2 regions of the Cognatiyoonia sp. IB215182 genome follow, and region 1 is predicted to be linked to the other one. Evidence: riboswitches for the same ligand, from Rfam matches in the RefSeq annotation. Region 1 holds a riboswitch; the other holds the start of a gene.

What was found. A riboswitch is a leader RNA that binds a small molecule or an ion and turns the genes downstream of it on or off. The one in region 1 is predicted to bind cobalamin.
Positions count from the first base shown of each region.
Region 2: another riboswitch for cobalamin. It lies ahead of SLH47_RS09290 (DUF1636 domain-containing protein); the one in region 1 lies ahead of cobW (cobalamin biosynthesis protein CobW).

Region 1 is NZ_JAXBMB010000002.1:467,584-482,351, forward strand. Features, by position in the region: gene SLH47_RS06045 (polysaccharide lyase) at 1-759, opposite strand, end outside; gene SLH47_RS06050 (lytic murein transglycosylase) at 965-2,128, shown strand; gene SLH47_RS06055 (hypothetical protein) at 2,133-2,507, opposite strand; gene SLH47_RS06060 (hypothetical protein) at 2,560-2,985, opposite strand; gene smc (chromosome segregation protein SMC) at 3,053-6,508, opposite strand; cobalamin riboswitch at 6,743-6,961, shown strand; gene cobW (cobalamin biosynthesis protein CobW) at 7,166-8,230, shown strand; gene SLH47_RS06075 (GNAT family N-acetyltransferase) at 8,227-8,676, shown strand; gene cobN (cobaltochelatase subunit CobN) at 8,713-12,384, shown strand; gene cobO (cob(I)yrinic acid a,c-diamide adenosyltransferase) at 12,419-13,027, shown strand; gene SLH47_RS06090 (hypothetical protein) at 13,163-13,357, opposite strand; gene SLH47_RS06095 (YrbL family protein) at 13,454-14,122, shown strand; gene SLH47_RS06100 (Lin0512 family protein) at 14,172-14,516, shown strand; gene SLH47_RS06105 (Lin0512 family protein) at 14,516-14,768, shown strand, end outside.
Region 2 is NZ_JAXBMB010000004.1:112,419-127,186, reverse strand. Features, by position in the region: gene SLH47_RS09325 (zinc ABC transporter substrate-binding protein) at 1-466, opposite strand, end outside; gene SLH47_RS09320 (Fur family transcriptional regulator) at 523-1,041, shown strand; gene SLH47_RS09315 (metal ABC transporter ATP-binding protein) at 1,038-1,763, shown strand; gene SLH47_RS09310 (metal ABC transporter permease) at 1,763-2,560, shown strand; gene SLH47_RS09305 (iron ABC transporter permease) at 2,565-3,617, opposite strand; gene SLH47_RS09300 (ABC transporter substrate-binding protein) at 3,623-4,558, opposite strand; gene SLH47_RS09295 (ABC transporter ATP-binding protein) at 4,555-5,355, opposite strand; gene SLH47_RS09290 (DUF1636 domain-containing protein) at 5,352-5,747, opposite strand; cobalamin riboswitch at 5,870-6,085, opposite strand; gene SLH47_RS09285 (DUF1513 domain-containing protein) at 6,159-7,232, opposite strand; gene SLH47_RS09280 (imelysin family protein) at 7,235-8,218, opposite strand; gene SLH47_RS09275 (di-heme oxidoredictase family protein) at 8,215-9,726, opposite strand; gene SLH47_RS09270 (hypothetical protein) at 9,829-10,257, shown strand; gene SLH47_RS09265 (imelysin family protein) at 10,336-11,598, opposite strand; gene SLH47_RS09260 (hypothetical protein) at 11,613-12,080, opposite strand; gene hemP (hemin uptake protein HemP) at 12,089-12,250, opposite strand; gene SLH47_RS09250 (DapH/DapD/GlmU-related protein) at 12,607-13,233, opposite strand; gene phnE (phosphonate ABC transporter, permease protein PhnE) at 13,230-14,081, opposite strand; gene phnE (phosphonate ABC transporter, permease protein PhnE) at 14,078-14,768, opposite strand, start outside.

The DNA.
Region 1 (14,768 bases):
AATGATGAAATCGTCGAAATAGGCGCTCACATCCCTCTCTGGCAGCCAACCATCGTCATTGCCGCCAAAGAAGCTGCTGAAGTAAAGCCGGTCGATGCCTGAACCGTCGGTGACAAAACGGAGACCGTCGAGGTCCAGCACCTCTTCACCATCCATCCAGACTGTGATTTCACCATTTGCCCGATTGCCGTCATTGATGGTGACCTTCTGGGTCAGTTGGTGCCACTCACCGGGCTGAAACTTGATCGGTTCGCCATCCGCATCCTCAAACTCAAAGCTTTCGCCATAACGGCCAGGTTGATCCATGTGATATAGGTAAAGCTCTGCCGCACCATCCTCGCGCCACATGTAGCGCGCGGTAAAGCCATTATCTCCGGTGACGTCCCGACCACCGCTGGCCAGCCCCTCGGAGGCGAGGCCGGGAAGCTTGCCGCCCGAATGGTCATCGCCGTCAAAGTCGAAATCCTCTTCGAACATCACCCAATAGGACAGGTAATATGTGTCTTCCTCGGGTAAGACCCAGGATGAGGCAGCCGCATCCTTTTGGTCATCCTGATAGGTCACTTTCAGCGACTGATTGCCAGAGACGGCGTATTCGCCGCTGATTTCGGCGTTTTGGCCGGTCTTGCGGCCAAAATCCACTGCCCAATCCTGTTCTTGCAGATCAAGGTCATAGGCCGCGCCATCGTCGTGATTCTCAAAACCACGCGTGATCGGGCCCGTCGTCACGCTTCCGTCTGAACTTTGATAGTCTTCCATATTCGCTCCGCTCGTTGCTGCACCCCCCTCATCGCCCGGCTACAAGCATGGTCGCGCAAACTCAAAACACTTCCTGTCGTGAGTGGAGCGTTCAGCGAATTTTGGCGGCTTGCCTGCAAAGACCCGCCCATTGACCTAACGTTCGGACCTTGCGCTGCGGCAAACGCTTGCTACGGTCCCCTTGACATTTTGCCGGAGCTTTCTGATGCGTCTTGCCCTTGCCTTCACTCTTCTTGCCAGCACAGCAACCGCCCAGACCTGCGGTGGTGACGTCAATGCCTTTATCGCCGGTGTGAAGGCCGAGGCACAAAGCGCGGGTCTGCCCGCCGCAACAATTGACCAGTTCTTTCAGGGCGCGCGCATTGACCAGTCTGTTTTGCGCGCAGACAGGGCCCAAGGCGTCTTTCAAAAGGATTTCATCAGCTTCTCGCGCGCGCTCATTTCACAAAACCGGATCAACAATGGCCGGGTTTATGGCGACCGTTACGACCGGACCTTCAACGCCATCGAACAACGTTTCGGTATTCCGCGCGGCGTGTTGCTGGCCTTCTGGGCGTTTGAGACCGATTACGGCCAGGTTCAGGGGTCGTTCAACACACGCGACGCTTTGTTGACGCTGGCCCATGATTGTCGTCGGCCAGAGCTTTTCCGCCCCCAACTGATTGCCGCGATTGAGCTTTATCGCCGCGGCGGCATGGACCCTGCGCGGACAACAGGCGCCTGGGCGGGTGAAATCGGGCAATTGCAAAAGCTCCCGCGCGAGATTGTGCGGCAGGGCATGGATGGCGATGGCGACGGGATCGTCGATTTGAAGAACTCCGCCCCCGATGCGCTGATGACGGGTGCCAATGTGCTGTCATCCCTTGGCTGGCGCGCCAATGAACCGTGGCTCCAGGAAGTCATCGTGCCAGCAGATCTTGATTGGTCGCTGACCGGCCTGAACAACAAGCTGAGCGTGCGGGATTGGGCCGCACGCGGCGTGACCGCACGCCAGGGGCGTCTCGGCCCGGCCAATCTGCCCGCATCGATCCTTTTGCCGATGGGACGCGACGGACCTGCCTTTATCACCTATCCGAATTTTGAGGTCTATTTCGACTGGAACAAGAGCTTTGTCTACGTAACCACCGCCGCCTATTTCGCCACCCGGCTAGGCGGTGCGGCGGTCTACGACGCTGGTAATCCCACGCCACCACTCAGTGGCCCGCAAATGCAGCAATTGCAGCAAAAGCTGGCGGCGCGTGGGCATGATGTGGGCGGGATTGACGGTATTCTTGGCGCCAAGACACGTGCGGCAGTGCAAGCAGAACAAGTGAGGCTTGGCCTGCCGGCGGATGCCTGGCCCACGATTGATCTGCTCAACCGGTTATAATCACTCAACGAATTTCCCGAACCGGATAGCGTTGGCCGTCTTCGGTCAGCAGGATCAGTCTGTCACCCGCCTGCACAAACCTGTCACAGCGGCTGCGCAAGGTCCGAAAATCAATGCAAACCGTGCCATCAGCGTCAATGATGTGGGTGCCGAACCAGCTTCCGCCGCCATTCTCTGCCGAATAGGTCCAGCTATAGCTCCCACCCGGGGAATAGCGCGACTTGCCGCCATCAAAAAACTCCAGCTCGCGCCCCAGGATCAGGGCCGAGAGCGCCTGCGCATCAAGGGCCTTGTCCGAAGGACGCGTTTCAAAGGATTGCGAAAAGCCTGTGCTGGCTGTGACAACGAGGCTAAGAAACATGGAGCATAGAAACTTCATGCGACCGATCCTATCCAAATTGCCCCCTGCGCCAACTCACGAATTGGTGTCGTTAATGTAATGCCTCGGCCTCGACAGCCGTTTCTTTGCGGGAACTTATGTCAACCGCACGGACCATCATAAAGCGACCTGACAATGCGGGGCTTTTCGGAAACCGCCACCTCCCCAAAATCCGGGTCATAGCGCTGTTCAATTGCCCCTCATAAACAGGATCATCGCCCTGATCGAAACCGTCATAAGTCTTGCGAAAATACACATCATGGCCCGTCCGCTGACCCATCAACGTCGCGGTCAATTCGGCCCCCATATCACGATGAAATGTATTGGGTTCGGTTATGTCACCCAAAAGCTGCCCTGCCGCTTCTGCAATCACCGCTTCAAACGGAACAGGCTCCGCGCCCAAACCATATTCGTAGCGCCCGGTCCAATGGCCGCTTATCGATATCCTGTCATCCGTGCCCATATCCGTGCATGCCACGTCTGCCGAACCGCGTCCACGGGATGGCGGGCGGGGCGCGTTGCGTCAGCAACAGCGCCGCCTGGCATCATGCAACCAGCGCTTCGGCCCGCTTCAGATCCACTGACACCAATTGCGACACACCCTGTTCGCCCATGGTCACGCCAAAAAGCCGGTCCATCCGGCTCATCGTCACTGCATGGTGTGTGATGATCAAAAACCGCGTATCGGTCCGCCGTGTCATCTCATCCAGCAGGTCACAGAAACGCGTCACATTGGCATCATCAAGGGGCGCATCGACCTCATCCAGCACACAGATCGGGGCGGGATTCGCCAGGAACACAGCAAAGATCAGCGCCAGCGCCGTCAGCGTCTGTTCCCCACCTGACAAGAGCGACAGGGTACTCAGCTTCTTGCCGGGCGGCTGGCACATGATCTCCAGCCCAGCCTCAAGCGGATCATCGGATTCCACCAGCACCAGCTTGGCCTCACCGCCACCGAACAAATGCGTAAACAGCAATCCGAAATTGTCATTCACCTGCTCGAAAGCCGTCAAAAGCCGCTCGCGCCCTTCCTTGTTCAGGCTCGCGATACCAGACCGGAGTGCCGCAATCGCCGCCTCCAGATCCGCCTTCTCGGAGACCAGCGCATCATGCTCGACCTGCACCTCCTTGGCGTCCTCCTCGGCTCGCAGGTTAACCGCACCCAGACTGTCGCGCTGCCGCTTTAGCGCATTGACTTCACCTTCGATTTTCTCTGCGGCAGGCATCTGTTCCACATCGACGGCCAGGCTTTCGAGAAGTTTGTCCGGCGTGACCTCCTGCGCCTCCATGATCCGCTCGGCGGCGTAGGCGACTGTCTCGCGGGCAGCATCGCTTCGCGCTTCGGCACGGGCACGCGCCTCACGCGCTTCCGAGGCAACGCGCTCTGCCTCACGTTCCGCATGGCCTGCATCCCGCAGCACAGTCTCGGCTTCGGCCAGCTTATCGGCAGAGGCTTTCCGTCGCGCTTCCGCCTCATCAATCGCATCAGCAAGTTCTGCCCGCTTAGCGGCAATCACTTCCGGTGCCGCAGTGGCCTCGGCCAATTCCGCTTCGGACGCCTCCTTGCGTTCAGCCAGTTCCGCCGTACGTTTGCTCGCCGTTTCCAACCGGTGCTTCCAGCCCGAGATTTCTTTTGTGATCTCCTGCGAGCGCTTCAGCCGCTGTTCACCTTCGCGGCGCACCTCGTCAAAGGCCGTGCGGCGGGACATCATCGTGATCCGGGCCGCCTCGACCGTCATTTTGACATCCTCGACCGCCGCCCGCGCCGCATCAAGGTCACCCAAATCGGATGCCGCCTTTTCGGCGCTCGCCAGCGCCTTGCGGGCAGCCATCGCCTCCTCTTCGTGGCGCTTCACCGCAAGCCCCAGGCTCTCCAGCTTACCTTCGCTCAGGTTCCGTTCCGCCTCAGCACGGCTTGCAGCGCGGTTGGCATCGGTCACCGCCTGATCGGCGTCGCGGCGCGCTTTCCGCGCGCTATGGTCAGCTTCGGTTTGCTCTTTCAGCAAGACGGTCAGCGCCTCATGCGCTTGGGCTGCACCCTGTGCCGTCGCATTGGCCTCTTCAAGATCGCGCTTGAGTTCGGTGAGCCGGTTCAGCTGTTGCAACCGCAACGCAGCCGTGGACGGCGCATCTTCGGCACCCGCGCGGAAACCGTCCCAGCGCCACAAATCGCCCTCAACCGACACCAGCCGCTGCCCCGGTTTCAGATCGGCCTGCAAGCGCGGCCCATCGGCCTGATCTACCAGCCCGACCTGCGACATCCGCCGCACCAAGACTTCCGGCACCGTCACATAATTGGTCAGTGCCTTCACGCCATCGGGCAATGTCTGAGGCGCGGTATAGCCCGGCAGCAAAGCCCAGCCCGACTTGGCGTCAGACCCCACAGCGGGTGCACGCAAATCATCCGCCAAAGCCGCGCCCAGCGCCTTTTCGTAGCCGCCTTCGACGCGCAGAAGGTCCAGCACCTGTCCGCCTTCAGCCGTGTCACGCTCCACTAGCTTGGCCAATGCGGCCACCTCCGCCCGCAGCGCGTTTGCCTCGCCTTCCGCCTCCGACCGCAAAGCCCGCGCCTCGCTTTCGCGCGATTGGGTTTCTGCGCGCGCCGCTTCAGCCGCTACCAGAGCCGTATCGGCGGCCTCAGCGGCCGCGATCGCGGCCTTTTCGGCCTCACCGGCACTCGCAAAATCGGCTTCGGCCTTCGTCAGGTTCGCGCGCGCCTCATCCATGGCTGCCTTGGCACGCGCGGCCTCAGCTTCGCTTTTTTCCAGCGTCGTGCGATTGTCATCCAGCAAGCGCTGCGCGGATTGATGCCGCGCCGCAAGCCGCGCCACATCCTCTGTCATCCGCGCGGTATCGGCCTCACGTTCCTGCAAGACACCAGCCGCTTCCCGCGCCGCCACCTGTGCTGCATCCAGCCGCTTGTCATGCCCCTCTCCGGCCTTCGCGATTTCGCGCGCTTCCCATTCGAGCCGTTCAATCGTCTCGCCCGCATCCTTGTTCAGCCCGGCCTCACGCTCCATATCGCGGCCCAGCTGATCGATGCGCGCGCGCAGCGTCTCGATCATATCAAGCGCACGCTGTTCCTGATCCTTCAGCGTATCCCGCTGCACCTGCAGGCGCTGCAGAACCGCCGCTGCAATCGCCTCTTCTTCGCGCAAGGGTGGCAGCGCATCTTCCGCCCCCTGCCGCGCTTTCCCGGCCTCGCGCGCCGCCTTTTCGGCCTGCGCTGCCGCGGTTGTCCGCTCGCGCAACTGTTCGGACGCGGCCAAGAGCGCCTCGTCAGCCTCTTTCCAGCGACGGTAGAGCAACATGCCCTCCGCCTTGCGCAACTTCTCACCGATCTCGCGATAGCGCGCGGCCTGCTTGGCCTGTCGGGCGAGTTGCGCAAGCTGTGAGGCCAGTTGCTCAATCACGTCATCAACACGGGTGAGGTTCGTCTCAGCCCCTTTCAGTTTCAATTCAGCCTCATGACGCCGCTGATAGAGGCCCGAAATCCCCGCCGCTTCTTCCAGAATACGGCGGCGCGACTTGGGTTTCGCGTTGATCAGTTCCGCGATCTGCCCCTGCCGGACAAGTGCTGGCGAATGCGCCCCGGTGGAGGCATCGGCAAACAGCATCTGCACATCCCGCGCCCGCACATCCTTCGCACCCACTTTATAGGCCGAGCCCGCATCGCGCGTGATCCGCCGAATGATCTCCAGATTATCGCTGTCGTTGAAGGCCGCCGGGGCCAACCGTTCCCCATTGTCGATGATCAGCGACACTTCGGCAAAGTTCCGGGCAGGCCGGGTGGAGGCGCCGGCGAAGATCACATCCTCCATCCCGCCCCCGCGCATGGCCTTGGGGCGGTTTTCACCCATGACCCAGCGCAAAGCCTCCAAGAGGTTCGATTTGCCGCAACCATTCGGCCCGACCACACCTGTCAGACCGTCGGCGATGATAAGATCGGTTGGATCGACAAAGCTTTTAAAGCCATTCAGTCGGAGCTTGCTAAACCGCACGCGATGTCCTGCTCTTGATTCCCTCAAGTTGACAAATCTTGTCCCCTCGCCACGGCGCGAGTCAACGCGGGTGCGCTAGATAAGGCCAAAACCGGCCACTTATCCACAAGATATTGGGGTAAACCTCCTCTTTTGGCCCCAAATATCCCCGCCGGAGGCATCCAACCGCACCATAAGCGCCGGTCCTGACCCTGCGACCGTCGCTTTCCACCTTGACCCTTCTGCCTCCAAAGGCGCACACATAACGCGTATGGTTCCCCGTCGATGCCCAGCATTAGGGGATGAAATGGGAATGTGGACGGGTCGATCTACCTCAGAGACCTCAAGCCACAGCCGCCCCCGCGACTGTATGCGGAGAGCGTTTGCGACAATGCCACTGGGGCAATCCCCGGGAAGGCCGCAAAACGCCAAGACCCGCAAGCCAGGAGACCAGCCGTACAAAGTAACGCAACCTGCCGTCGGGGATGACGGTAAAGGAGGATCAACATGTCTATCGCATCAGGTGCCGTTCATCGCATCACGTTTAAACCGGCAAGCCCGGCTGCTTACCGCGCTCAGGCGGTGTCTTCACCGGATATCAGGCGCACCACGACCGCTTAGTCCCCAAACCATGCGGCGTGACCGCATGACATCTGATCAAACGCGATAGGACACACCATGCCCGCAAAAATCCCTGCTACCGTTGTTACCGGCTTTCTTGGCGCCGGAAAGACCACTTTGATCCGCCATATGCTGCAAAATGCCGAGGGCAAGAAGATCGCGCTCATCATCAACGAATTCGGCGATCTCGGCGTCGATGGCGATATCCTGAAAGGCTGTGGTGAGGGAACCTGCACCGAGGATGATATCGTCGAGCTGTCCAATGGCTGCATCTGCTGCACCGTGGCCGATGACTTCATCCCGACGATGGAGCAGCTACTCAGCCGCGATGACAAGCCGGATCATATCGTCATCGAAACCTCCGGCCTCGCCCTGCCGCAACCGCTGATCCGCGCGTTCAACTGGCCCGGCATCTCGACCAAAGTGACTGTCGATGGTGTCGTGACCGTTGTCGATGGCCGGGCCGTCCATGATGGGCAGTTCGCCCATAACGTCGATGCCGTCGATGCCCAGCGCGCGCAGGACGAGAACCTTGATCACGAAACGCCGCTGTCAGAGCTGTTCGAAGATCAGGTCGCCTGCGCCGACATGATCGTCGTGAACAAGACCGACCTTCTGAACGAAGATGAGGCTGTGGCGCTGACAACTCGCCTGAAGACCGAGTCTCGTCAGGGCGTACAAGTGGTCAAAGCGGCGATGGGCGCACTTCCCGTCGATGTGCTACTCGGTCAGGGCATCGGGGCCGAGGCTGACCTCGAAAGCCGTCACGAAATCCACCACCATCATCACCACCACGATGACGATGACCACCATCACGATCATGAACACGAGCACGGCCATGATGAGTTCGAAAGCTTCATCGTCACCCGTGGCGAAGTCACTGATGCCGCCGCCTTCGCCGCGCAAGTGGCCGACACGATCCGCGCGCATGGTATCCTGCGACTGAAAGGCTTTGTCGCCGTCGTAGGCAAGCCGATGCGGCTGACACTACAGGCCGTGGGCCCGCGCGTAGACACCTATTTCGACCAGCCCTTTGGTGACGCCCCACGCGACACAAGGCTGGTCGTGATCGGTGAAACGGGGCTCGACCAGGCCGCCATCAGCGCAGCACTGACCGCATGATTATCGTCGAACGGAATGACCCGCACCATCCCGGCGCCAAGGCTTTGCTCGAACAAAGCCACGCGCTGATGCGTTCGCTCTTTCCACCGGAAGAGAACTTTTTCCTCGATTTCGACGCACTCGCTGCACCCGACATTCACTTTTTCACCGCCCGCGAAGGCGATGAGGTCGTCGGCACTGGAGCATTGAAAAACTGCGATGACTACGGCGAGATCAAATCCATGTTCGTCGCCGAAGAGGCGCGCGGCAAGGGCGTCGCCGACGCTATCCTGCGTCAGATCGAGGATCAGGCCCGCGAAGACAACCTGTCCGTCCTGAAACTGGAAACCGGAGATGCGCTGGTCGCCGCGCTGAAACTCTATGTGCGCAATGGATACAAGACCTGCGAAGCCTTCGGTCCGTACATGACGGCAACCCGCTCCGTCTTCATGGAGAAGGCGCTGTGACCCAACCAAGACGCAGGCCCGGACACTCAACCTGACATGCACCTGCTCGCCGCCACCCCTGGCGCCATCGCTGACGGCACCGAACCGGTTGATCTGAACCAGACACCCGCAGATGTCGTCATCATTTCGGCAGCGGATACAGAACTCGCCGCCCTTTCGGACGCGCGGGCCGAGATGCACAATCCGCCCACCCTGCGTCTCGCCAATATGATGCACCTGACCCACCCGATGTCGGTCGATCTGCATCTGGACAATTGCGCCACGAAGTCCCGCCTCGTGATCGCCCGCATTCTGGGTGGCGCGGGCTACTGGAAATACGGGCTGACCCAATACGCGGCGCGGCTGCACGAAGCGGGTGTTCCCTTCGCCGCCCTGCCCGGCGATGACAAACCGGACCCGGAATTGCGCGAGCTTTCCACGGTCACGCCAGAGGACTACGATACGCTCTGGTCCTATCTCATCGAAGGCGGCCCGCAGAACAGCACCAACCTGCTGCGCTATGCCCAGGCCATGCTGCAGGGTGGCGAAAGGCCCAGCGCGCCCGCACCACTCCTCCGCGCGGGCATCTATTGGCCCGGCGCGGGCATAGCCGATCTCGATGCGGCCAAGGCAGGTTGGATCGAAGGCGCGCCCATCATCCCCATCATCTTCTATCGTGCCCTCGTTCAGGGCGGCGGTCTCAACCCGATCAACAAGCTCACCCGCAGCCTCAGCCGCGCAGGTCTTAACCCGCTCCCCATCTTCGTCGCCAGCCTCAAGGACCCCGTCAGCACTGCGACGCTCAAAACCCTGTTTGACGCAGCTCCACCTGACGTGATCTTGAATTGCACTGCATTTGCCGTCGGCTCGCCGCATGATGGCGATGACAGCCCGGAAAACCCGCTCATCGCCAATCACGCGCCGATCTTCCAGGTGATCCTGTCGGGCGCTGCCGAGGCCACATGGGCCGAGGGGCAACAGGGCCTCACCGCCCGTGACATCGCAATGAACGTGGCCCTGCCCGAGGTTGACGGGCGCATCCTGTCACGCGCGATCAGCTTCAAGAGCGAGGCGTTCTTTGATGAGGCCACCGAATGCCCCATCGCCACCTATCAGGCGCGGGGCGACCGAATCGATTTCGTCAGCCAACTAACGAAAAACTGGGCGGCGCTGCGCCGCACCGCTCCAGCCGGCAAAAAGGTCGCTCTGATCCTCGCCAATTACCCCAATAAGGATGGACGGCTCGCCAACGGCGTCGGCCTTGATACGCCTGCAGCCACCTTGCACGTACTGAACCTGCTTCAAGCGGAAGGCTATGCCGTCAACCCGCCGCCCGATAGCGCCGCGCTGATGCACAAAATCATGGACGGCCCGACCAATTGGCTGACCGACCGGGCCGAGAAGGAAGGCGGCGAGGTGTTGCCCCTCGACACCTACAGAGCGCATTTCGAGGCGCTGCCTTGGGACGTCAAGGAACAGATCACCACCCGCTGGGGCCAGCCGGACGCTGATCCCTTTCTCACTGATGACGGCTTCGCCCTTTCAATCCATCGCTTCGGCAATGCGGTCGTCGGCCTGCAACCGGCGCGCGGCTACAATATCGACCCGACCGACACCTATCACTCGCCCGACCTCGTCCCGCCGCACAACTACCTCGCCTTCTATTTCTGGCTGCGGCATCATTGGGGTGCGGACGCCATCGTGCATATGGGCAAGCACGGCAATCTTGAATGGCTACCCGGCAAGGCGGTCGCCCTGTCCGAGACCTGCTGGCCCGAAGCCGTATTCGGCCCCACACCCCATATCTACCCGTTCATCGTCAATGACCCCGGTGAGGGTACGCAGGCCAAAAGGCGCACAAGCGCGGTCATCATTGACCACCTGACCCCGCCGCTCACCCGCGCCGAAAGCTACGGGCCGCTCCGCGACCTCGAAGCGCTGGTGGACGAATACTACGAGGCCGCGGGAGTCGACCCGCGGCGGATCGGCCATCTGCGAAAGGAAATCCTCTCGCTGTCAGAGGTCACGGGCCTTTCTAAGGACGCAGGCTTCACCGGCGACAATGACAGCGATCTTGGCAAACTCGACGCGTACCTTTGCGAACTCAAAGAGGCGCAAATCCGCGACGGACTGCATGTTTTCGGACAATCGCCAGTGGGCCAACAGGAACGCGACCTCGCCATTGCCCTCGCACGTGTGCCACGTAGCGACGGCAAGGGGGCGAATGCTTCGCTGCTCCGGGCGCTCGCTGAGGATCTGGACCTCTCCATCGACCCGCTTGATTGCGACATGGCGGCACCGGCAGCAAAGAAGCCAGACACACTGGCTGATGGCACGGTCTGGCGGACAAACGGCGACACAGTGGAGCGTCTCGAAAATCTCAGTCAAAAGCTCCTGCGGGACGGCGGGTGGGGCGATGTGGGGTTCACCCCACGAGCGTCACAGGCCGTCCTGACCGAAATCCGGGAAAACATCCTCCTTACAATCAAAGCCAGCGGCAGGTCCGAGGGGGCGGCCCTCCTTACCGCCCTTGCAGGGCACTTCGTCGGCCCGGGCCCGTCTGGTGCCCCGACCCGAGGACGCCTTGATGTTCTCCCCACTGGGCGCAACTTCTACTCTGTCGACAGCCGGGCCGTCCCCACCCCAACCGCTTGGGCTCTGGGATGGAAATCGGCCAACCTCCTGATCGACAAGCACCTTCAGGATCATGGCGACTGGCCGCGTACAATGCTGATCACTGCATGGGGTACCGCCAACATGCGCACCGGCGGCGACGACATCGCGCAGGCGCTGGCCCTGATGGGCGTGAAGCCCACATGGGACAGTGCCAATCGCCGCGTCACCGGTTTCGACATCTTGCCCCAATCCGTGCTTGGCCGCCCCCGTGTGGACGTCACTCTGCGTATCTCCGGCTTCTTTCGTGATGCCTTCCCGCAACTCATCGCATTGGTCGATAGCGCCGCCCGCGCTGTCCAGGCCCTTGATGAACCCACAGACCTCAACCCAGCCGCGGCCCGCACCAAGGCGGGGGAAGACCAAACCCGCGTCTTCGGCTCCAAACCCGGCGCATACGGTGCAGGCCTGCAAGCTCTCATCGACGAACGCCTCTGGTCGGACAAAACGGATTTTGCCGAAGCCTATCTGGAATGGGGCAGCTACGCCTACGGCGCTGGCGCCGAGGGCCGGAAGGCCCGGAAAGCCATGGAGCAGCGCCTGTCGCAAACCGAAGCCATCGTGCAAAACCAGGACAACCGCGAACACGACATCCTCGACAGTGACGATTATTACCAGTTCGAAGGCGGGGCCGCCGCCGCGATCAGCACGCTGCAGGGTCAGGACAGGCCCATCTACCACAACGACCATTCCCGCCCGGAACGTCCGATCATCCGCACGCTGGATGACGAAATTGGGCGGGTCGTCCGCTCCCGCGTGGTGAACCCCAAATGGATCGACGGTGTGAAACGCCACGGCTACAAAGGTGCGTTCGAAATCGCGGCCACAGTCGATTATCTCTTTGCCTTCGCAGCCACGACCGGTGCGGTGCGCTACCACCATTTCGATCTGGTGGAAGAGGCCTTTATCAAAGACGACGCCACCCGCACCTTCATCGACGATGCCAACGCCCCAGCCCTGAGAGAGATCGCCGAACGGTTGCAGGAAGCGATCGACCGAAACCTCTGGGTACCCAAATCGAACTCTGCTCGCGCCCGTATCGCCGGACTGCTGTAAGCTGGGTGCAACCCACCATATGAAAGGGAAAGCCATGACCGAAGAAGACGACCGCCACGCCGCCAAGATGGCCAAGAAAAAGGCAGCCCGCGACAAGATCATGGCAACGAAGACTGATCAGAAGGGCCTGATCATTGTCCATACCGGCAAGGGTAAGGGCAAATCCTCGGCGGCATTTGGCATGATCTTCCGCTGTATCGCGCATGACATGAAATGCGCCGTCGTGCAGTTCATCAAAGGCGGCATGTCAACAGGCGAACGCGATCTGATCCTGTCGAAATTCAGCGATACCTGCGCCTTTCACACGATGGGCGAAGGTTTCACCTGGGAAACACAGGACAAATCGCGCGATACCGAAATGGCGCAGGCTGCCTGGGCCAAGGCGAAAGAGTTGATCCTCGATAAGAGCAACAAGATGGTGCTCCTGGACGAGATAAACATCGCAATCCGCTACGACTATGTCAGTGCCGCAGAAGTTGTCGCATTCCTGCGCGATCACAAACCTGAAATGACCCATGTTGTCCTGACCGGTCGCAATGCGCATGACGACCTCATCGAACTTGCTGATCTGGTCACCGAGATGGAGTTGGTCAAACATCCCTTCCGGTCAGGGATCAAGGCCCAGATCGGGGTCGAATTCTGAGCAACACACAAGTCGGGATGGGCTGTGCAACAGAATGCGCGACGACAAGAGAATTGGCATTAGCGAAGACGCTGCACAAATTGATGCGCGGCGACCTTCTCACATCACGCAATCATGATCTGCTCGATGACAGGATCAACCGCCTTTGTCAGTTCCAAATTCGTTCAGTTGCTGGTTAGTCAAATCGGGGCGGCCTTTTGCGGAACGGCGAGCCGCGAGAGCCTGACTAGCCAGCCCGAGAGCTAATCCTTTCTTGGATCGCACTTGCCAAGCAATCGTCGCGAGACAGACGTGCAACTCACCAAACCATTCCCGATCGAAAAATGACATGATCGATACCGCAAGCGCAATTTCACAGCGGTTCGCAGCTGCCGACACTGTGAGGCATTGAACTGTATGGTTCAGTCCACATATAACGCCTCGATAATGGCCCAGCTAACCCTTTCACCAGCAAATCTCGTGGCAAGCGGCGTACAGCGGGCCGTCTATCTGCATCCGAATGATCGCACCAAACTGATCAAGGTGCTTAAGCCCGATGAAGAGCTTGCCCACCGGAACAACTTTAACGGTGTGATGGACAGGTTGATGCCCAGTACGCGGATACGTCAGATCCGCAAGGAGTATACTGAGTATCTGCGGATCATGCTGAAACACCCTGAGCCCGATTTTCGCGCACCTATGTCGCATATGTTCGGCTTTGTCTCGACCAATGTCGGGCTGGGTTGCCTTACGGAAAACGTCATGGGACCGGATGGCAGCGTGGGCGAAACGTTGGGTCAAAAGATTAGGCGTGGAACGCTCACCGATTCACAGATCAATCTGCTGAACGATACGATTGACGCCCTTTTCGAGCATGGCGTCCGGGCAAGCGATTTGAACCCGAACAACTTTGTCTTTGGACGCCGGGCCTATGGTAATGAGTTGGGCCCCGAGGAATGCGTGCTTGTGGATGGTTTTGGCGATATTCATGCAATCCCGGTCAGGTCCATGGGCCGCTGGCTGAACCGCATGGGGCTGGCCGACAGTTGCAAGCGGCTGGCGCGAAACACAAAGCTGATTTGGAACCCAAAGACGCGCCGGTTCTCGCGCTCTTGAACGCGTTCCGATAGGTTGCAGCAAATCACCTTTGCAGAGGATTTTGCCGATGCCAAAGCACCGTGTTCTGACCGAATTTGGGATGGGGACGAGCCTGCGCCGACAGGATTACACCGAAGCTGCGCGGCGGGGCCTGCAGGACGCGCTCTGGCATAACTCGATCAATATGGCGGAGCTTTTCGGATTTCCGAAAGAGGCGATGCTAATCGATGTAGAAATTGGCGTGCAGCAGCCCGATCAGGTCGATACCGAAAGCCTGCTTAGCATCTTTCCTTACGGGCAGCCCACGATCACTGTCACCCACGGTGGCCTCGACGTGCCGCGCCCGGATGGTAATCCAACGGTGATCGCGAATGTCGCCATCAATGTGGCCTTCATGATGGAGAAAGCCTGATGGAGCAGCGGATTATCATCGAGATGGGGATGGGCAATGATCTACACGGGATGGATTACCAAAAGGCGGCCGCGCGCGCCATTGAAGACGCGATCCGGCATTCAACGCTGCCAATCTTTGAAAGCCTCGAGCTGCCGCATACCGATATGCGGCTGAAGGTGACAATCGGGGCCCAGGAGCCGGACAAGATAGATGCAGACGCGCTGAAATCAGGGCTGCCGCGGGGCCACGCGGTGCTCTCGGCTGTGAAGG
Region 2 (14,768 bases), on a different contig from region 1:
CAGCCTGTTCTTCGTGATCATGGTCATCGTGGTCATGATCATGATCGCTGGCCTCCTTTGCCGCGTCATGGTCTTCATGCTCATCGTGACCATGGTCATGCGCTTCAAACAACGCATCTTCGCGGAAATCGAGCAGTGTTGTGCCGCCCGTCTCAAGCAAAGTTGTCACCGCCGCTCCTTCAGCCAGCGTCTCCACGGCATTTTCCATCCATGGCGTCAGATCCTCGCCGATCCAAAAGACAAGATCAGCGTTCTGCAAGGCCGCGGCCTCTGACGGGCGCAGGCTGTACTCATGGGGCGACGCGCCAGGCTGGACGATCAGATCGGGTGTTCCAACCCCCTCCATCACACGGGCCACCAGCGAATGCACTGGTGCGATATCGACCGCGACATTCGGTACATCGGCCATGGCCGTACCGCCCATCAGAATTGCGGTGACCGAGAGGGGGAGCAGCTTTCTAGACATTGGATATCTCATGTGATCTTATAACATTAGCAGCGGCATATATGATATGGAATAACATGACAAGCGACCTCGCATCCCTGTCTGACAAGGAAGCGCCAGCCTTGGGCTTTCACGAGCATGATCACGACATATGCGTGAGCGAAGCACTCGCCGAGGCAGAAAAGCGCTGTGCTGAACAGGGCCTGCGCCTGACACCGGTGCGTCGCAAGGTGCTTGAGATTTTGCTGCAGGAACATCGCGCGCTTGGGGCCTATACGATATTGGATTTGTTGCGGGATGCCGGTTTCGGCTCGCAACCGCCCGTCGCCTATCGCGCGCTTGATTTTCTGGTTGAGAATGGGTTCGTCCACAAGGTCGAACGCCTGAATGCATTTGTGGCCTGTGCCCATCCGGGAGAAAATCATTCGCCCGCCTTTATGATCTGTCGGGTTTGCGATGCGGTGGCAGAGGCCCATTCGACCCCCAGCAAGGGTGCGCTTGGGGCGGCTGCGCGCGCTGCTGGGTTTCAGATTGAGCGCACCGTTGTCGAAGCCGAAGGCGTCTGCCCGGCCTGCGCAGACAAGGCCGACCCATGAACCTGATCAGCGTGAAGGGCCTCGCCGTCTCTTACGGCGCAAATGCCGTGCTGCAGAATGTCAGCATGCATGTCGCACCCGGTGAAATCGTCACAATTGTCGGCCCAAACGGGTCTGGCAAGACCAGCCTGCTCAAAGCCATTATCGGCGCGCTTCAACCCGCCGCAGGAGAGGTGACGCGGCGCCCTGATCTGCGCATCGGTTATGTCCCGCAGCGTCTGCACATCGATCCGACCCTGCCCATCACGGTGGGGCGTTTTATGAGGCTGACCGACCGGGTGGACCGGAAGGCATGCACAAAAGCGCTGGAAACCGCAGGTGTGCCGGACCTCTTTAACCGGCAGATGTCGCAGCTTTCCGGCGGGCAGTTTCAGCGTGTGCTTCTGGCGCGCGCCCTGATCAACCAGCCCGATATCCTGCTGCTGGATGAGGCGACCCAAGGTCTCGACCAGCCCGGCTCTGCCGCCTTTTACCGCCAGATTGAGGCGGTGCGGGCCGAGACAGGCTGTGCGATCCTGATGATCAGCCATGAACTCCATGTGGTGATGAGCGCCTCTGACCGTGTGATCTGCCTGAATGGTCATGTCTGCTGCGAGGGCACGCCCGCCGTTGTCGCCTCTGCCCCTGAATACCGCGCGCTCTTTGGTACCGGCACCGGAGGTGCGCTGGCGCTTTACCGGCATGATCACGATCACCACCACCATCACGAGGCCGCCGAGTAATGCTGGACGATTTCATGGTGCGCGCGACGCTTGCGGGTGTCGGCGTGGCTTTTGCGGCGGCCCCTTTGGGTTGCTTTGTTGTCTGGAGACGCATGGCCTATTTCGGCGATGCCACGGCCCATGCCGCGATGCTGGGTGTGGCACTTTCGCTGGCGATGCAGATGTCGATCTTTGTCGGCGCGATGGCGGTTGCATTAATCATGGCCGTGACGGTCACGCTGTTGTCCGGGCGCGGCTATGCGATGGACACGCTGCTAGGTGTGCTCGCCCATTCCGCGCTGGCATTCGGGCTTGTCGCGGTGTCGTTCCTGTCGGGCATTCGGCTTGACCTGATGGCCTACCTGTTTGGCGACCTTCTGGCGGTATCCCGCATGGATCTTTTGGTGATCTGGGGCGGAGCCGCGATGGTCGTGGGGCTCATCGCGTGGCGGTGGTCCGCGCTTTTGGCCGCAACGTTGAACGAGGAACTCGCCTATGCCAGCGGCCTTGATCCCAAGCGCGAGCAGCTGATCCTGACCCTGTCGCTGGCCATCACGGTTGCTGTGGCGATCAAGGTTGTCGGTGTCCTGTTGATTGCCGCGCTTCTGATCATCCCCGCCGCCGCCGCGCGCGGTCTGGCCCGCACCCCTGAGGCGATGGCCTTGATCGCGGCGGCAATTGGCGCGGGATCGGCGGTTACCGGATTGCGGGCAGCTTATGTCTTTGACACGCCCGCCGGGCCCTCCATCGTTTGTGTGGCCGCTGTTGTCTTTGCCATCTTCAGCACGCTCGGTTGGCGCGGGCAAAGCCAGCGGTAGCGGCTCAACCGCGCCTGCGCCCCAGAAGCCAGACAAAGAACAGACCGCCAATAAGCCCTGTGACGATGCCAATCGGCATATCCTCTGGCGCCATGATAGTGCGCGCCGCGATATCCGCCCAAAGCAGGAAGATCGCGCCCACAAGTGCCGAACTGGGCAGGACCCGTAGGTAATCGCCCCCCACAAGCATGCGCACGATATGCGGCACCATCAGCCCGACAAAACCGATGATGCCCGAAAACGCAACCATAACCCCGGTGATCAGCGCGCCGACAACGAAGACAGCAAGACGAAAGCGCGCGACGGGAATACCCAGGGTCGCCGCACTCTCATCGCCGATGGTCATTGCATTCAATGCGCTGGCCTGCGCGATCAGCCATGCACCGCAAACAGCCAAGATCACCAGCGGATAGATCAACTGCCCCCATTGGGCGAGGCCGAGGCCACCCAGCATCCAGAACACAACCGTATGGGTCGCGCGCGGATCGCCGAGGAAGATCAGCACATTTGCCCCGGCCATGATGATGAACGACACCGCGACGCCTGCCAGCACCAGCCGGTCGGCGCTTGTCGCATCGGCAAAGCGGGACACGCCCAGTACTATGGCCGTTGCGCCGAGTGCGCCGAGAAAGGCCAGCAGCGGTACGGTCAAAAGGCCAATGAACAAGCCGGTATGCAAAAGCGCCAGAATGGCCCCGAACGCGCCGCCTGACGAGATGCCGAGCAGATGCGGGTCGGCCAGCGGGTTCCGCGTCACCGCCTGCAGGCTGGCACCCACCATGGCGAGGCCCGCGCCCACCATCATGGCCAAAAGCGCGCGTGGAAAACGGATCTCCCACACGATCGCCTCGCGGCCCTGCGACCATGTTTGTTCGACAAGGCCCGGTGAGAGTTTGTTGGCAAAGACACCCCAGACCGTGCCGAGCGGAACCGGTACAGCCCCAACCGAAATCGCAAGGGAGAGCGAGGCCAGAAGCACCGCAACCCCGCCGCAGACGAACACCGTCGTCCGGTTCAAGCGATGTGATTGCGGGTGCGCGTCGATGACCACGCTCATGCCCTCTATTCGCCCCAGAAGGCGTTCGCGAGTGTCTTGATTGCGCGGATATTGCGCGGGCCTGGTGTGGCCTCGACATATTCCAGCGTCACGAACCGGTCGTTCTTCACCGCATCAATGTCAGCGAAGGCCGGGTTCGACATCATGAAGTCGCGCTTTTCCTCGGCAGTGACCTCACCGTAATTCACGATGACGACGACTTCGGGGTTCCGCTCAACCACCGCTTCCCATGTGACGGTGGCCCAGCTTTTCTCAAAATCATCCATGATGTTGGTGCCACCCGCCGCCTCGATCAGCGCGGTCGGCATAGCGTAGCGCCCGGCGGTAAACGGCGTGTCCTCGCCGCTGTCATAGACAAAGACGCGCAGCGGCTCGCCCGTTTCAAGCGTTTCGGTGAAGGCGGCAAGATCGGCACGGTATCCATCGACCAGCTCCGTCGCCGCATCCTCAACATCGAAGATGCGGCCAAGGTTCATCAGGTCGGCATACATGTCTTCGATGCTGGCCTTTTCCTTGTCCATGATATGGGTGCAGGATTCAGTGAGTTCGTAGACCTGGATGCCAAATGGCTCCAGCGTTTCGGGCGTCACTTCGCCGCCAACTTTCATGCCGTAATTCCACCCGGCAAAGAAAAAATCGGCATCGGCGCCCACAAGCACTTCTTTCGACGGATAACGCGCGGACAGTTCGGGCAGTTCATCGATACCGAAACGCATCTCTTCATCCAGCGTCTTCCAGCCCGAAATGCCGGTATAGCCCACCATGTTGTCGGCGAGGCCGAGGACCAGCATCATCTCGGTCAGGTTGACGTCGTTTGAGATGGCGCGTTCAGGCGGCGCATCGAAGGTGACGGTGCGGTTGCAGCTTTGCACCGCCACTTCGGCCTGCGCAAAGCCCCCGATCAGGGCGAGTGTTGTCGCGCCGTAGATTGCATTCTTCATGATATCGTTTCCTCGGTCTGAAGATGAAAGGTCAGGTGATTAGTGTTGCTGGGCGCGAGATGTTCGCGCCGCGCTTGCACATGGAAGGCGTTTGAGACGGCTGCTTCGGACAGCACCTCATCAGGTGCGCCAAACCCAACGGGCCGCCCGTTCTGCAAAAGCAGGATGTGATCACAGATATCGGCAGCGAGATTGAGATCATGCAGAGAGATCACGATCGTCAGCGGCAGGTGCCGGATCAGGTCCAGCACCTCAAGCTGATGGCGGATGTCCAGGTGATTGGTCGGCTCATCGAGGATTAAGAGGCGCGGTTGCTGCGCCAAGGCACGAGCCACCATGACCCGCTGACGCTCACCCCCCGATAGCGTGCCAAGGTGGCGATGTGCCAATCCCCGCAGGCCAAGCTGACCCAACGCGCTGTCGATGATTTCCGCATCATGCGCACCGGCACTGCCGCCAAAGCCACGCCGGTGCGGGGTGCGCCCTAAAGTGACGATTTCGCGGACCGTCAGGGCGAAATCGCTGGGCTGTTCCTGCAAAACGGCGGCTATCCGTTGCGCGGCTTCCTTGGCGCTAAGCGTCCAGATATCGGCGCCATCGACCTGCATCGTTCCAGTGCGCGGCCGGTGAAAACGATAGAGCAGGCGCAGGAGCGTGGTTTTGCCCGCCCCGTTCGGCCCCACGATGCCCAGCACGCCACCAGCGGGTAGATCAAAGCTGGTCGCATGCAGGATCGGCGGCGCCCCCCGCCCCGGCGACCACGAAAGGTCGTGCACGGAAAGGTGGGCAGCAGTCACGACGCCAGCACCTCGCTTTCCTGAATCGCCACAATCGCGGCAGGCACGCGCGCGAGGGTCGAATTGCGCAGCTTGCCGGGCCTGTCCACGGACGAACACCAGCCGTCATGCAGATAGGCATATTGCCGGGCGAAGGCGACGAGATCGTCGATATCCGCATCAGGGTCGATATCACCGAAAAGATACGTGGCCTTGCGCGTGCCGTGATAAGCCACAGTGCAGGGGCGGTCACATCCGGCCATGCACGCGACGCCTGAGATCTCAAAGTCTTCGGTGACAGCGTCGCCCGCCGCCGCCATGGCCTTGCGCAGGCGATCGATCAGTTCATAGCCCGGGCGACATTCCGTGCCCTTGTGCCGGCAAGATGTGCAGATTGTAATACGATGTTCCATAAGGCCCTCCGCCTTGGGCGAGGGCAAGGAATACAGAACCATGTTGCCGCGGGTAGTCGGACCGCTTTGCCATCATATGCTCCAGACCAGGCACCCCGCCTGATGGGTGTTGACATGCCAGCGCGTTTTGCACCGGTGATGGCAGGTCTCCTGACTTGCGGGTCAATGCTTGCCCCAACCTTCCCGAACCTTTGGTCCAGTGGTGTTTTGGGGTCGCTCACCGCTCACAGTTGCGGGGGCAGTCACGGATTTGGTGCCTTATGGCTACGCCGCACCGTGTTCCCTTTTCATCTTGTCAGCAGCTTTGGCGTCCAAGAACCATCGCTGGCAGTGAAATGAAAGTTGCAGGCGGGGTCAATAGGCATTCGTTATGATTGCCGCACCCAGGCCAGCGGCGCAGGCCTTGCGGGCCTAGGCGGCCAGCCGCACAAGGTGATTGTCCCATTGCAACCCACGCATCTGGCGCGTGACCTTTGCATTACCGCGCAAATGGACCAGCGCGCCGGTCCCGGATGAGATAAGCGTGCCGCCCATTGCCGGTGCCGCGCCGCTCGCATCGCTGAGGTCGAGCATCCCCGACAGTGCGCGATTGTTCAGATCGTAGGTCTGGACAACGCCGCCCCTTGGCGACGTGACAACGATTTCATCCTCATTATCAGAGAATGCGATGCTGCCAACATAACCCTGCATCTGTTGCAGTGCCTCGTCTGTTGCTGACAGCAATTCCATAGGCGCGCCAGTGCGATGGACACCGACCAGCGGCGGCGCGGCCCCATCGCCCTGCCATTGCATCCCGAACGCCACTTGACCATCGCGCGCCACAGCAAGGTGCCGGATTGAGTTCTTATGCAAATCCGTTGGCAGCTCCGCCGTGTCCGTCACATATCCATCTGAAAGATAGGCAAGATTGGGCTGCATCGTGGGGATGTTGAGCTTTGTGCGGCCGCTGTCGGGATGCGTATCGATACCGCCATTGGCGATGACCAGCGTATCGCTGCCGGGCAACCGCTTGATATCATGGGGACCAACACCTCCGCTGCTGAATTCATCCACACGCGCATAGCCCCGGCTCGCGGCCCAAAGGCCGATGCGCCCCACCCCCGCCTCATAATCATTCTCAGTGGTGTAAAGCCATCTGCCATCAGCGCTGAACACGCCGTGTCCGTAGAAATGACGACCATGTGGTGCGTCAAGGATCGCCTTGATGCGACCTGTCATGCAATCCAGAACAATGGCGAAAGTGCCGGGGCGACGGGCAAAGGCCACCGCCTCTGGCTTCTGAGGGTGGGCTGCGGCGGCATGGCCGCGCGCGGGCATCGGGACTTCAAAGACGATTTCGCGATTGGCGGCAATCCCGCAGAGAACAAATCGACCGTCCCCGCGTGCGGCGGCGGCTAGAAAGGCAGGTGCACCCGCGTCAGCCCAACTGGCGCGCGGGGCCAGCCCCGTCGCCAGAAGCGCCGCCAATATCTGCCGTCGATCCATTATCAATCCCCGTCCAGCGCGTTGAACCCCGTAGAAACACCCAGTGTTGGGCCGATATCCTGCAATACTATTGTGCGGATTTCCTCAATTTTCTGTTGAATTATCTCTATCTCAAGGCGGTTTTGTGGCGTTGCCACACCGGCAAAGGCAGGATCATCAAGTTCCTGCAGGCGCGCCAACGCCACATCAAAAGCGGCGAGCAACGCTTCATCTTCGCCAGACAACAATGCGCCGAGATCACGCAAGGACGTCAATGAAAGCGTCACGTGGCGCGCTGACCGGCCTGCGCGCCAGGCCTCGGCGCGTTGTGGCCTTGGCGCGTCGAATGTGCCCAAAGGACGGCCCAGCCTGCTTTCGGATGTGAATTGCAGTCCGGTGTTAAGCGCCTTGAAAAGCTCCTGCAAAACCTCGCGATCATCTTGGTATATGTCAGATGGATTGGTCATTTGGGCGGCATAGTCGGCCACCCATCCGTCATGAATTGCAGCCGTCGTTGCCGCGATGTCGCCGGCAATCGTCTGGACCAATTGGCAACGATAGGTCGGATTGCCCGGAGCACTGATCGTTTCGTCAAACAGCACAAACTCCATGGCGTAAAAGCCGCGCGAGGCGACCGACATCTCGGCATAAGCGGCGACACTTTCGGCAATCGGGTCTTCGTCGCGGATCAACGCCGCAAGGCTGCGCGGTGTAGCGCCGCGGCTGTCTGGCCAAAACGCCAGGGCAAAGGCGCGATCATCGACTTCGCTGGGGCCGAAACGCAGATGGCTTACCATTATCCAGGCATCGAACGCCGCATGATAGGCGTCTCGCAGGGACATTGATGTCACCGAACAATCCGCCTGCGCCGCGTCCGAAAGTGCCGCGCCAGTTTCGGCAAGTGCCGCCATGCCCGGCAGTATGTGGTCATTGACGATATCCTCGGTTTGCGCCGTCGCCATGCAAGTGGTGCCGAGGATTGCAAGAACGCTTAGGATGGGTTTCATAAGCTTTCCAGAAATGTGATGAGCGCATCGCGGTCCACTTTCGGCATGGCAATCACCGCGTCACGCTGCGCTTGTGCTTCGCCGCCATGCCACAAGACCGCTTCGAGCAATGAGCGTGCGCGCCCGTCATGCAGGAAATAGCTGTGCCCGCTGACCTGCTGCGTCAATCCGATCCCCCAAAGGGGGGCCGTTCGCCATTCGCGACCATTCGCGCGCGCCTCTGGCCGGTGATCGGCTAACCCTTCACCCATGTCATGCAACAGCATGTCAGAATACGGCCAGATCAGTTGAAGACTTTGTTCGGGCTGATCTTCCAATCGATGTGTCACGAAACTCGGTGTGTGGCAGGCCGTGCACCCGTTGTCGTAAAAGACCTGTTTGCCGCGCAAGACCTCAGGGGAATTTGCATCGCGGCGCGCAGGCACGGCCAGGTTGCGACTATAGAACGTCACCAGATCAAGGATTTCGTCATCAACCTCAAAGACCCGCTCATCCCCGTCGCCATGCGGCGCGTCTTGGCAGCTTGTCTGTGCCTCGGTGCACTCGCCAGCGCCGTTGGGGAAGAGCGGCGAGGAGATACCGATATCGCCTGCAAAAGCTGCGGCAGATTGCTGACGGATGGTGGGATTGCCAGCCTTGTGTCCGAAGCGACCCAACATGGGGCGGTCAAACTCATGGGACCAAACGATGTTCGGGCGGCCAGAGATACCATCGCCATTTTCGTCGTCCGGATCGGCATTGGCCAGGATATCGGCTGCCGGAACAGCTTCAAGCAGGCCAAGCCCGATCATCTGATTGGCAACGCGCGGGCTTAACATCGCGTCGGGGTGCAAAGGGCCATAGCCAAGACCTGCAGCACGGTAGGTCGGGTGGCGAAGACTGACCGTCTCGCCATCTGAAAGCGCGATCACCTCTTCTTCATACGTGACCTCCAACTCATACTCTGCGGCATGGCCGGGAAGCGCAAAGTCTTGCAATTGATTGCCGTAAACCGGATCGGGCAGCGTGGCGATGTATCCTTCGATATTGGCGATCTTGTCGTCGTAACCGCCAGAGATCGAGATACGCAGAAACATGGACACAGAGCTATCTTCACGCGATTCCGGCGGATGCCCCCGCCCATCTTTGATATGGCAACGTTGACAAGACCGCGCATTGAAAAGAGGGCCCAGACCATCTGATGCAAGCGTTGAAGCAGGTGCCGAAACCCAGATTTTGCGAAACAGCCCGTTACCGACCTTGAAGGTCAGTTCGTCCTCGAATTGCATGTTGCCGGATGCCTGCGAAAACGCGTCAGCCGTGCGGCTTGCGCGCACCGTTGCGGCGCCAGCCGACAACTCTTCAAAGCGCGCAACGCCGGAGAAGTCCGTGGTAGGCTCAGTCACCTCCGCGATGCGTGCGCTCTCCGCTTCCGTGCGCGGGATCACATTGAGATGCACATCATCCAAGATGTCAGCCCAGACCGCAGAAGACACCAGGACCAGACCGAAAAACGGCATTTTTACCATAGTTTTTCTCATGCATCTTTCATTTCGTGTTAAATCCTATAATTACAGTCAGGAAAGAAACGGCGAGTCCCCTTTCGCTGTGATCAATGTGAGAATTGCGACATGGCCTCATTGGCTTTGCCCAAAGACCAGCCGCTTGATCGGCACCCGGATCCCACCATCCCATCTGGTTGGCGCGAACCGCTGAACGTCCTGCGTGTGATTGCGCTTGATTGCCGCTCTGCGGCGCAAGCGGATCTCTTTGAAGCCTGCGCTGTCTTGTCCAACAAGAAAAGCACCGCCCGCGATGCCCATGCGCGGGTCCTGTTCAAATGCATGCGCCAGGCGATTTCGCGGCGCCCCGTCTTCTATCGCCCCGGTGTTGAAGAGGTTTCGTTCGACGAAGCATGGTTGATGCGTGCGATTACAGCCGTGGATGCAGGCGACTTGGACAGCCTGACTTTTCTGATCCGCTCTCGTGTGCCAAAGCCGCATCAACGCCATATCGGGTTCCTGATCCAGGGCGTTGCAGAACAGCTGTCGCGCACATGATCATCTGCGGCCGGTGACGTCCATATCATGCTCTGCAAGGCACAAGGCGTGCCCGACAGAGGTAATTTTGCGTCACGCCTATTGGAAAACCGCATCAGGGTTGTCCAGACTGTCTGATCCTTCAATCGATATTTGAGCCACGCCCAACGTGGTGACGACCCGCTCAATCGAACGGGTTTGATCGATGAAGCCGTTGACGCCGCCCATGATCAACTCTTCGCCACCAGCATTGCCGCGCGCCAGCATCTCATCATAGGCAAAGCCAGCCTCTGCCGCGGCCTTGATCCGGCCAAGTGCCATGATCGTGTTTGAAAGTTTGGATCGCATTTCTGTATCCAATTCCGCATCACGTTCGACAACCAAGTCGGACAGGGATGGGCCGGAAACGCGCGTACCATCAATCCGCACATATTCGCCCAGATAGACGTTCTGGACGCCAATGCCGTTATAGAAATGATCGTTATGGGTGTTGTCGGCGAAACAGGAATGCTCCTCCTCCGGGTCGTTCAACATCAGGCCGAGGCGCATGCGCTCGCCCGCGGTTTCGCCATAGGAAAGTGAGCCCATGCCAGTCAGCATCGCCGCGATCCCGGCGTCTTCATCGGCCATGAGGGCAGCGCGCGCATCGCCTTCAGCGCCCCATTGCGCGGTCATCCATGCCAGATCCTCGACCAGCAGGTCAGTCGCCGCCACCAGATAGGTCGCACGCCGGTCACAATTGCCACCGGTGCAGGCATCTCCCTGCGCATAGTCGGCCCAGGGCCGGTTACCAGCGCCATCGCCGTGACCATTCAAATCCTGGCCCCATAGCAAGAACTCGATGGCGTGATATCCGGTGGCGACATTCGCCTCCACACCATCCGCTTCATGCAACGTCTCTTGCAGCAAGGTCGGGGTAATCGCGGCAGCATCGACCTCTTCTCCGGAGAGCGTGAATGTGGGGTTGGCAATGACATTCAGCGTCGCAAAGCCGTTCTCATCCGAAGGCCCGCCGTAGGAGGCGTCAACATAGTCAATCAACCCTTCGTCGAGCGGCCAGGCATTCACTCTCCCCTCCCAATCGTCAACGATCGCATTGCCGAACCTGAAGACCTCCGATTGCTGATAAGGGACCCGCGCCGCTAGCCAGGCCGCCCTTGCTGCCTGCATGTTCTCGGCAGATGGGGCGGTGACCAATGCATTCACAGCCGATTGCAGGACTTGTGCAGTGACCAGACTATCGCCGTATTTGGCGGCGGCGATGTCGGCATATGTCGTCAGCACATCAACCTTTTCCGCCGCAAATCCTGGCATCGCGACGGCTAAGCCTAGCGCCGTTGACGTAGTCAAATGGAGTTTCATTTCAGGTTCCCTGCTTAGTGGAGTGTCGTGTGAAGAGGTCGGGATTCTGGCATCTCTGGCCGTGCGGCGAAATCTATCCGCTTCAGCGCAAGACCAAAGTCAGTTGCCAAGGACGTGAGTACCGGGGCCATATCTGTGCGCACAAGTAGGGTCGCCATGAGCAGCGCATCCTCTCTGGCACCATCTGCCGCTGTTGCGATGAAATTCGCAAAGCAGGCCTCGTCCGAGCCAACGCATTTGCATTGTGGGGCATGTCGGATCAGTGGCCTGCGCCCATGTGCCGCGCAGATGCCGAACAGGGCTTCAAATGCTTGCAGCGCCCGGCGCCCCCTTGCTGTGCCCAGCGCGCTTGCAAGCGCGTTCCAGACTTGGCTTTGCTGATCGGGTCCGCCACACCACAGGCGCAGGTACGTCACTGCCGCAGCCGAGATCGGGCATAGATCGCGCATCATCCCGACCGGAGTACCGCCACGGATTTGCATGTGGACGCTCATTTGGTGAGGATCAGTTTTCCAGCACGGGTAATGCGCAAAACGTAGGTTTGATCGCCAAGCACAATCTGCGCACGATCCCCATTCTTGGTCAGATCTTCTGCGTTATATGTTGGCAATTCAGGCGGCGTGAATCTGGTGGTCTGAACAACAGCATGCATAGTCATCTTGATGCTCCTTGACGTGCGGTGCAGTGGTCCAGCACCCACTCCAATTGCAAACCGGCGCGACCGCCATCGCCTTGCAAGACAGCAATAATCTCTGATTTGCTTGGCAATGTCGGCGCATCAACTTGCGCTGCGGGACTTGGATATTCGGGTGTCTGTCGCATCGGGAGAGTCCTTTCTATCTGACGATGATCGGGCTTCCCCGGAAGGCGAGCGGGGTGGCTAGACGCTTGAGGCAATCCTGAGTGATTTAATCAGATATGTCAATCCGACAAATTTAGTCGGATTACGGGGCGCACCATTTTGGCTCCGCATACCCGCCAGCCAAACCTCGCCCTCAGATCTTCGTGTCAGCGATACTTCTCAATGAACGCATCAATGCTCAGCGACCTGACATCTGGCAGGGCTGATTTGTACTTTTCGCGGGGCCAATCCCACAACGCGATGCGCCGTAGGGCATTGGCTTGGTCTTCCGAGAACCGCCGTTTGATGAAGCGGGCGGGCACACCGCCAACGACCGTGTAGGGTGCGACGTCTTTCGTTAAGACAGCGCCCGCGCCGATCACTGCACCATCACCCACCGTCACACCGGCAGTGATCGTGACGCCGTGGCCGATCCACACATCGTGTCCAATCGTGACCCAATCATCCTTACGCCATTGAAAGAAGTCGTGGTCATCCTCGCCCAGCCCATAGGCCTCGGCCCGGTAGACCGAATGATGCTGGGTGGCGCGCCATGTGGGGTGGTTGCCTGGGTTGATGCGCGCAGAATTGGCGATGGAACAGAACTTGCCGATGGTGGTCCAGACTACGTGGCAATGCTGCGTGATGTAGGAATAGTCTCCCATCTGGACTTCCTTCATCATCGTGCCCTTGCCGACTTCGGTCCAGACGCCGAGTTCACAGTCAGTGACGGTGGCTTCGGGGTGGATGGTCGGTGCTTCGCTCAGATGCTTCTTGGAGCCTGCGCCGCTCATTTCGCTAGGTCCGCCTTGCCGATCAGGCGTTGGCGGATCAGGCCGGACAGCCAGTCGATCAGATAGACCATCGCGATGATCAGGAAGATGATCGACCACGCCTCGCCCCAGCGGTAAGCGGCGATACGGTCGGACAGAAGGAAGCCGATGCCACCCGCGCCCACAATGCCCAGGATCGTGCCGGAACGAACATTGGATTCAAAGTTGTACAGCAGGATCGACAGGATCACCGGGTTGACCTGCGGCATAATCCCAAAGCGGATTTGCTGCAGCCGCGAGCCACCCGAAGCTTTTACACCGTCCACGGGACGTTCTGACGTGTTTTCAATGGCTTCGGAAAAGAGTTTGGCGAAGGTGCCAACCTCGCTCACCGCGATGGCGAGGATGCCTGCAAGGGGGCCAAGACCGAAGGCGCGAATGAAAATCAGCGCAAGGATCAGCGTCTCAAACGCGCGGATGACGTCATAACCGCGCCGCGCCGTCAGCCGCCAGAAGGTGAAGCGGTTGATGTTCTTGGCACCGAGGAATGACACCGGGAATGCAACGACAGCCCCCAGGACAGTACCAAGAAAGGCAATGGCAAGCGTTTCACCGAGCCCGTTCATGATCTCTGAAAACTCTTCCCAAGACGTCCAGATATAGGGCGGGAACATGAAGCTTGCGACTGTGCCCAACCGCTCCAACCCGGTCCAGATACGCTCTGGCGTGAATTCAAACGCCCAAAGGCAATAGCAGAAAAGCCCTACCATAAAGACACGCAGCCCGATCTTGCGCGCCTGCACCGCCGGTGGATCGCGGAATGCTAGCGGCACGCGGGTCTTTGCCGCCTCAATCTGCTCTGGCGTCATGTGCGCATCCCTTCCATGCCGATGATCCGGTGGCGCAGCTTTTCGGAGCCGTAATCGATGATCATCACGGTGACGAAGATGATTACGAAAAGCGCGGACAGATCGGTGTATTCCTGAAAGCTCATCGCGACGCGAAATTCCTGACCCAGACCACCGGCGCCGACATAGCCAATGATGGATGAGGCGCGCACGTTGATCTCGAACCGCAAGAGCGTGTAGCTGATGATGTTGGGCATCACCTGCGGGACCGCGCCATAGCGGATCTGATCAAACCAGGTGCCGCCCGCCGCCTTGACCCCTTCAAGCGGGCCCATATCGATGTTTTCGTTCACTTCGGAGTAAAGCTTGCCCAAAGCGCCGGTCGCGTGCAGCCCGATAGCCAGCACACCAGCCATGGGCCCGACCGAGAAGCAGAAGACAAAGATGATCGCCCAGACAAGCTCTGGCACAGTGCGCGCGATTTCCAGGTAGCGGCGCGTGATCCAGAGCACCCATTTGTTGGGTGCAAGGTTGCGGGACGCGGGGAAAGATAGCAGGAACCCGCCGATAACCCCCAGAACGGTCGCCATGTAGGCGATCAGGATCGTTTCAAAAAGGAGTTCCAGCCAGGTCCGCCAGCGCCAGAACCACTCGGCCAAATCGGTGCCAAGGGTCTCCCAGCGCAGGACCGGGATCATTTGCGAGATG